Regions from separate parts of the Oceanobacillus sp. FSL W7-1304 genome, predicted to be linked through region 2. Evidence: riboswitches for the same ligand, from Rfam matches in the RefSeq annotation. Region 2 holds a riboswitch; the other holds the start of a gene.

Region 1 (4,438 bases), 1.8 Mb from region 2:
ACATCATGATGTTGATGTAACTTCCTTTAATTATAGCTATGGACAGGTGCCTGGACTACCTCCAATGTACGAGGCAGATAAAACGTTAGTTGAAAAAGCAGTAGCTGCAGTAAAAAATATGGATATAAATTGTGAACAGGGAATTATTGCAACTGGTGATTCGTTTATGGAAGATCCCGAGCGTGTTGCATTTGTTCATGAAAAATTTCCGACGATGCTTGCTTCAGAGATGGAAGCAGCAGCTGTTGCACAGGTTTGCCATCAGTATAACAAGCCATTTGTTATTATTCGTGCATTATCTGATATTGCCGGAAAAAAATCGTCCATCTCGTTTGATCAATTTCTTGAAACAGCGGCTAAAAATGCAGCCCAGCTCATTATCGCTGTAGTTAAGAGTTTATAAACGAGAATTAAATAAAAAGCAAAAGCCCAGAGACAATGATAAATTCATGTTTCTGGGCTTTTTTATAATTTGGAAGCCTTCCAAATTAATTATTGCGCTCTTTTCGATAGTACTCATGAAACACTTTCATGAGCGCTCTTTTTTCAATTCGTGAGACATAGCTTCGTGATATGTTTAGCTTTTTTGCGATTTCTCGCTGTGTCATTTCGTTATAGTCATTTAATCCATAGCGATAAACAATTACCTCTCGCTCTCGTTTATCGAGAACAGAAAAATACTTTTGCATTTTGGCGATCTCCATATTCAATTGGATGTATTCAATTACATTATCATTCTCTGCCTCAAGAATATCAATTAGACTGATTTCATTGCCTTCTTTGTCTTGACCAATTGGATCGTGCAAGGAAACGTCTTTTTTCACCTTTTTTAATGCGCGAAGGTGCATCAATATTTCGTTTTCTATACAACGAGCAGCATATGTTGCCAATTTTGTTCCCTTATCTGTTGAGAAGCTTTCGACCCCTTTTATAAGACCAATGGTTCCAATTGAAATTAAATCCTCCATATCCTCACCAGTATTCTCAAACTTTTTTACAATGTGAGCAACGAGTCTTAAATTATGTTCAATAAGTTTGTTTCTGGCTGTTTCACTTCCATTTTGCATTTCCTCGATGTATTTCGCTTCTTCATCAGAGGGTAATGGTTGCGGGAATGCATGGTTTTTTACATAAGAAACAAAAAAGAGGGCTTCCTTAATTAGAAGAGCAAGCACAGATAAAATCCCGGACAAACGCAATCACCTCCTAAGTGAACAGTCTGCTTCAAGATTGGGCTTTTGCCTATATAACATCTTTATGACTTAAAGAGAGGATTCGTGTCTGTCCACGAAAATTTGTTATGGAAACAGGCTTTTTAAGGTTTTAGTTGATTTGATAACGGACTTATTCATCAAATACTTTGTGAAAAGATAAAGGTTGGTTTGTAACTCGTACCTATATTACATACTAGCGATAAGATTAAAAAAACGTTCATCGCATCCAATAAATGGGTGCAGTAGGTGGTCAAGAGGATTGGATTATTGGAGTAGCACAGGAGCTAGCAAAGCAATAGATTTTGACGATATAACTTTGGAATGAGCACGTTACAATAAATAGTTTCATATAGGTCAAATGAACGTCATCTTGCACTAAATATCTAACTTTTGTATTAAATTCAAAAAACAGAGTTGACATGATTCGTTACCAGGTGTATGATGTGAACAATTCCTATTAATTGAATATGATTTTTCTTATCAAGAGTCAGGGGAGGAACTGGTCCTACGATCCTGCGGCAACCGTTACAATGATGTAACAAGGTGCTAATTCCAGCAAGCAAATGCTTGAAAGATGAGATGAGTGATTTAGAACCTCTTCCTCATCAGAAGAGGTTTTTTCATTTGATTAAAAACCAAGTAATATCATGGGAAAGATTATATTGCGATGAATAGGTAAATTTGAAAAGGGAGCGAAGAAAATGGGTGTAACAAAAACAGATAGCTTGTACAGAAAGGATTATTTTGGAAGGCTTCAGGAACTAAAGAAATATGCACCAGATGCCTTCGAGTCATTTTTTGCTTTTAATAATCGAGCATTGGCTGAAGGGGAATTATCCGTAAAGTTAAAGGAATTAATTGCAGTTGCTGTGGCACACATTACTGGATGTCCGTATTGTATTGATTTACATGTGAAAAATGTCAAAAAGCAGAAAGCAAGTAAGGAAGAGGTGGCAGAGGCGATTTTCGTTGCAACAGCATTAAAGGCGGGATCAGCTGCGGCACATGGAGTAAATGCACTAAATGCTTACGATGGAAATAGTGACGAGGAATTGTATAAAGCATCGTATTTCAACCGAATAAAGGAATTTTCTAAGTTGAACGATGAAACCTTTAAGGCATTTTTAAATTTTGATCACCATTCCATAAAAGCAGAAAACTTAAGTGAAAAAGAAAAAGAGTTAATTGCAGTTGCTTGTGCACATACAACAGGTTGTGCGTATTGTATTAATTTGCATACGAAAAATGCAAAAAATACAGGAGCAAACTTAGCAGAGATTTCTGAAGCAATTTTTGTTGCTGTAGCACTGAAAGCTGGATCGGCAATCGCACATAGTGTAAATGCCTTAAACGCTTTTGACGAGTAGTATTGTTTCTGATAATCGTGCGAGCAGTAAAGCCATATCTAAGCAAATTTATAGGAGGAGTGTTCCAGTTGGAAAAACAAATTCATCTGAACGGCTTTGTACAAAATTCACCATCGCCTCATTCCATGGGGTTATGGAAACATGAAAAAGATAAGGGGGCTTTTCATAATCGAATTCATTATTGGACAGAAACAGCGCAAGTGTTAGAGCGAGGAAAATTTGATGCCGTATTTATTGCCGATGTGCTAGGCACGTATTCTGTTTATGGTAGTAATCATGATGCTGCAATTAAGCATGCTGTGCAATTGCCGGCACATGATCCATTAATGCCAATTGCAGCTATGGCAGCGGTCACAAAGCACATCGGATTCGCTCCAACGATTTCAGCAACCTATGCCCAGCCATACGCACTTGCACGCCAGCTTTCAACACTGGACCATTTGACAGAAGGAAGAATTGCTTGGAATGTAGTCACATCGTATTTAGAGAGTGAGGCAATTAATCTGGGCCTGTCAGGTAGATTGCCTAAAAATTTACGCTATGACCGTGCTGATGAATTTCTTGAAGTCGTTTACAAGTTATGGGAACACAGCTGGGAAGACGAAGCGGTTGTTTATGACAAGGAGACGGATACCTTTGCAGATCCTAAAAAAGTACATACGATCGATCACACAGGTGAATTTTATCATGTACCTGGTCCACATTTGACGGAGCCATCACCACAACGGACTCCAGTACTTTTTCAAGCTGGTGCTTCTTCGAGAGGAAGAGATTTTGCAGCCAAACACGCTGAAGCAGTTTTCACAAAGGGACATTCACTGGAAGCAATGAAAAATTACGCTGCAGATATTCGAAAACGTGCAGTAGAGCAGGGAAGAAATGCAACGGATATTCGTATTTTTCCAATGGTTCTTCCCATTATTGGTTCTACAGAGGAAGAAGCATTTGCTAAATACGAGAAATTAAAAAGCCTTGTTAGTTATGAGGGGACAGCTGCATTGCTTTCTGGGCATACAGGTATCGATCTATCTAAATATAATCCGGATCAGTATTTAGATGATATGGAAACAGAAGCAGTACAGGGGAATTTAGACATGTATACAAAGGATCCCCAAAAAAGGTGGACACTTCGTGAGGCACTTCAAAATCATGGTCTAGGCAATGGCACGGCAAAATTTATTGGCACACCAGAACAAATAGCAAATAAATTACAGAAATGGGCTGTTGAGGCTAACGTAGATGGTTTTAATATTGCACAATCGTATTCATTAGAAACTTTTCGGGAATTTGTTGACCATGTTGTACCTGAATTACAAAGGCGAGGAATATATAGAACAGATTACGAAGGTAATACATTAAGAGAAAATCTTTTTGAAACCAAAAGTCCATATTTGCCCAACAATCATCCGGCAAGAAAATTGAAATTACATGTATAAGGTGTGATGGTATTTTTAAATTCTTATACTTACATTCAAAAACCAAGCACATAGTGTTTTTACTACGATTAATTAGCTGATAATTCAGAGAAAGGGGTCAGTGCATGCAAGCTACCACATTATATACATGGATAGGTTTTTCACTCTTTCTTGTGGTTATGCTTTTTCTTGGTTATATTGGCGCCAGAAAAACGAAAAATGTCCGTGATTTTGCAACTGGAGGAACAACGTTAGGACCAGTCATCTTAGGCCTATCTTTTGCTGCAACCTATTTGAGCGCTGCAACCTTTCTAGGATATCCAGGATGGTCTTATGACTGGGGTCTATCTAACTTATGGCTTTTCTTAGCAATGATAGGTGGCGGCCCAATAGGAATGCTAATGGTTGCAAAAAAGGTAAGAAAGTTGAATACCAAACAAAA
Region 2 (4,438 bases):
TTTTTCAGAGATTGCTAGTCCTGCAGCGTCATCTCCAGCTTTGTTGATACGAAGACCTGAAGAAAGTTTCTCCAATGAATTTTGTGTTGCACCTTGGTTTGCTCCTAATTGACGATGTGCGTTAAGAGCAGAAATATTGTGATTGATAATCATGATCAATCTACCTCCATGTTTTTAATTTTTAGCAAGTCACATCCTTGTGTCTCGCTTCATTATTTATATCGGCATGGTTTAGGAATGTTTTAGCAATTTTATTAAACTTTTTATTATGTCGGTAGATTAGTCATAAATAGACCACAGTACTACTTGGTCACCCAAAAAAGGACCTCCTCCTAAAGAAGGATGCCCTTATGCATTATTTAATAGAAATTTCTCTCCTAATTAGAATCCTTCAATCTATTTTTATAAACCGCTGTAAACGCCCTAATGGTTAATACAAAGACACCAATCAAGGCAACGAAAGCAGTGATAATTAAATCCATACTTATTCTACCTCCATTCCCTATTAACACTTTTACTCATTACTTTTCATTGCGATAAATCATCTATACCCCTATTAACCGGGAGTTAAACTTTCTATCTATTTAGAAATTGAATGGTGTTATGTTCTTAACTGTTGGACGCAATGTATTCCTGTTCTTCTACAACTATCGCTCCCCGCTCATCTAACCTCACAAACCGAATTGCTGCTATAAAGTAACTCAATACAGCTACAAACATAAACAACCCAAACAATCCACTATTATACGCCTGTTCAAAGTATAAAATATTAACCAGTGTAAAAATTACTCCTCCAATTAATCCCAAGTAACCAAAGCGATCTGTTTTTCTCAATCTTAAACTCGTTCTTCTATTAGCCAGCGTCACCAACGTAATTGTCAGGATATTAACCGAGCTTCCAATCCAAACCGGGTGTATGTTTAGATAAAATTCCTGTGGATGCCACCCGCCCAGGTAATACCATAACAGTCCACTAGTAAATCCAGTGAACAAGGAAGCAACTACAGCTCGCTTCGTTACCACCGGCCAGAATAATGCGGCTACTACCGGTGCAAACGTGGCACTATTTCGTATCGTCCAAGCAAATACATTCCACCATGCCGATTGCTCTGTTCGCAATAAGCCAAACGCAATCATCAGGCCGGTTAAAAGCAGCAGCGAGATTTTCGTATATTTAATAAGCTGGTCCCCTGTGGCATTTGGATTAATCGCACTTCCCACATCACGTCCGAGACTTGTGGCACCTGAGAACTGACAAGGTCCACCCCATCCGAGTGCACAACCCCATACACCAAGGAAAAATAAACCTACTAATGGGGCAGGCAAAACTTCCATCAAGTACTGGGGAATCGCGATAAGTCCAGTGGATGCATTCGGCACAACAGTGGCAGCTGATATTCCGAAGATAACGCCACCGACTATGAATGGAATCGCCATGAATCCAGCCATGACAAGTCCTTTTTGACCCTCTTCTGGCGAGCGGGAGGATAATGCCATTTGGAAAGCAGCCTGAGCCAGAATGACGTTAACGAGGAACGTCCCAAACCAGACGACAATTACTTGCAGTCCGACACTTCCAAAGTTAAACATTTCTGGACGCTCCATGTTCAATGCAGCTAAACCTGATATTCCGGGATTGATGAAAAAGGCAACAACTCCAATTACGATCATTAATCCGAATGCAAACATATTCATCGTTTGTGTAAAGGCAATGGACCACATGCCACCAGCTTGTAAATAGATAAAAAGTAAAATAGCAGTAAACGCAACGGATAAACTCAATGAAATACCTGTAAACACATGAAATGCAGAAGCAAATGCGATTGCCGTGGCAACGGACCACATGGGAAAGGCAAATGCAGTAATTGCTCCTGATAAGCCTTTTGCCGTTCTACCATACGTATCTCCTATCAAACCAGAAACCGTTACAAGCATCTTTTTCCGGAAAGAACGGATAATCAACAAAGCAATAATAAATATTTGAACCATTTCCGCCACCCCATACCAGATTGCGGAGATACCGGTTAAATAAGATAACTCCAAAATAGAGATAAATGTGGATCCCGAGAATAATCCAGTTATACAAAACGCAACAATCCATTTATTGAAATTCCGGTTTCCAACAAAATAACTATCTTTCTTTGTCACACGTCTTTTGGCAATTTGCCCTGCCGATATGAGCGCAAATGTATATCCTAATGCCAGTATAATTGTCCATACACCATATTCTGTCACAACTAGTCACTCCCTTAATATTTACATCACCTTATTCCAAACGAATATTCAATTACAAAGACAAAGCAAAAACCCCCTTCCATAAGAAGAGGGTAGATAAATTCAGGGCACCTCTTCTTATCTTCCAGACCAGTGTCTGATGGAATTGGCACAGTACTCAATAAATTGAGCCCGCTGCCGAGGTATCAAAGGGCCATATCCCTCCACCTCTCTAGATAAGAAGTTCAATATTCAATTGTATTAAAATTACACCTTCACGATGAAAAAGTCAATGTTATTTTAAAATTCAATTTATCTGTCAATCAATCGTTACATCACGCAAAAATGGGAAACTACTTGGATACTGATAAAATCCACTCACTTCATCCCTTAAACCAGCTTGCAATACAGAATGGTAAAGTGGAACGATTGGAGCTTCATCTACAATTATTTGTTGTGCTTCACTATATAGTTGCAGTCTTTCTTCTTCCGCTCCCTCTTGTCTTGCCTCCTCCAGCAACTCATCTACCTCATCATTCGCATAAAAAGACCTGTTTCCTGGATTTCCGGCATTTGCTGAATGAAACATCGGGTACAGTCCGTAATCCGCATCCAATGTTACAGTCCCCCAGCTTCCGATAAACATATCAACACCGCCATTACCAGTCACTTCTAAATAAGTTCCTACTTCGGTCATCTCAATGTCAATAGTGATACCAATTTCTTTTAGTTCTGCTTGGATAACCTGCGCGATATCCGATGTATTTGTATCGTAGGCCATGATTGTCGCATTGAAACCATCCTCATAGCCCGCTTCCTTTAATAGTTCCTTTGCTTCCTCAATGTTATAATCGATAGGCTCTACATCCTCATCATACCCAAACACGGTAGGCGCGAGCGGTCCTTTTGCTGGTAAAGCCACACCATTTAGTACCCCTTCGATAATTTCTTCTTTATTAATTGCTTTTGCAATCGCCTGTCTTACCCTAGGATCTGTAAATGGTTCTTTTGCTACATTGAAGCCAAGATAAGACATACTTGCGCTATCCGATTGTTTAACGTGTGTACCTTCATTCGTATCCACTTCGTCAATATTGCTTGTATTTACTGGATAAATGATATCCGAATCACCTGTTTGCAGCTCTGCAATTCGTGTTAAATCCTCTGGGACAAATTTAAAGGTTACCGAATTTACACCGGCCTTATCTCCCCAATAGTCTTCATTTTTTACAACTTTTATTTGTTCTCCACTTGTTCGGTCATCATATTTGAAATATCCTGTACCGATTGGGTTCTCATTAACTGTTGCAAACGGTTCTCCACCATTAGCTATTGCTTCATTATCCTTTTCAATCGCCTCAAGACTGATCATATGCCCGCCCGGATGTGCCAAATGAGATGGCAATGCTGAAAAAGGATATTTTGTATGAATCTGTACCGTATATTCGTCTACTACTTCCACGGAATCAATCATATCGAATAAAAAGGCTAGCGGTGAGCCCATATCAGGATCAAGAACGCGATCCAGGTTCGCTTTTACTACTTCCGCGTTAAATGCACTGTCATCATGGAACGTAACATCTTCTCTAAGCTTTGCTTCCCAGACAGTATCTTCAATTTGTTCAAGGCTCTCAGCTAAAGCTGGTTGAATCTCCAAATCTGTGTTTTGTTCAACCAACGTATCATAGATGGCATTCATCACATATAAGGAGTTACCATCATTTGCAGCGTGCGGATCCAGCGATACTGGCTCTGCAGCTAATCCAACTGTCAGATCCTTTTGTTCCTCTGCATTCTCTGATTCATCTGCTCCGTCACCAGCACATGCAGAAATAACCAATAAACCCGATATAAGTAAAATTAATAATAATGCTTTTTTCAATTTAACCACACTCCACGTGTTGATATTTTTACTACTTTTAATTTCTATGATTGTTTGCTCTCCATTATCCTCAATCAATTATGTATCTATTATGATCTGTTCAGTTATTTTAAGAACAGTTTATATCCCCCTCCTAGCAACGTCTATCTCTCAATTCAATTATTCAATAATACCGATGAATTTACTTTGAATTGAATATATAATAGCATTCAATGTTTTTAATTACAAACTAATTAACTATGAGAATAGCTCTTTTTCCTTACAATGAGATTCTAAACATCATAACATCACATATTCTGATATTTATTAGCAAATATATTAGTTTTACATTATAATTCTTAA

What was found. Region 2 has a riboswitch for S-adenosylmethionine ahead of NYE61_RS12520 (sodium:solute symporter family protein). Riboswitches for the same ligand answer to the same signal wherever they lie in the genome.
Region 1: another riboswitch for S-adenosylmethionine. It lies ahead of NYE61_RS03385 (carboxymuconolactone decarboxylase family protein); the one in region 2 lies ahead of NYE61_RS12520 (sodium:solute symporter family protein).

Annotation. Positions count from the first base shown of each region.
Region 1 is NZ_CP150211.1:639,760-644,197, reverse strand. It holds gene mtnN (5'-methylthioadenosine/S-adenosylhomocysteine nucleosidase) at 1-403, shown strand, start outside; gene sigK (RNA polymerase sporulation sigma factor SigK) at 489-1,193, opposite strand; SAM riboswitch class I at 1,689-1,795, shown strand; gene NYE61_RS03385 (carboxymuconolactone decarboxylase family protein) at 1,916-2,581, shown strand; gene NYE61_RS03380 (LLM class flavin-dependent oxidoreductase) at 2,650-4,017, shown strand; gene NYE61_RS03375 (sodium:pantothenate symporter) at 4,122-4,438, shown strand, end outside.
Region 2 is NZ_CP150211.1:2,469,367-2,473,804, forward strand. It holds gene hag (flagellin Hag) at 1-153, opposite strand, end outside; gene NYE61_RS12520 (sodium:solute symporter family protein) at 610-2,235, opposite strand; SAM riboswitch class I at 2,350-2,457, opposite strand; gene NYE61_RS12525 (glutathione ABC transporter substrate-binding protein) at 2,534-4,096, opposite strand.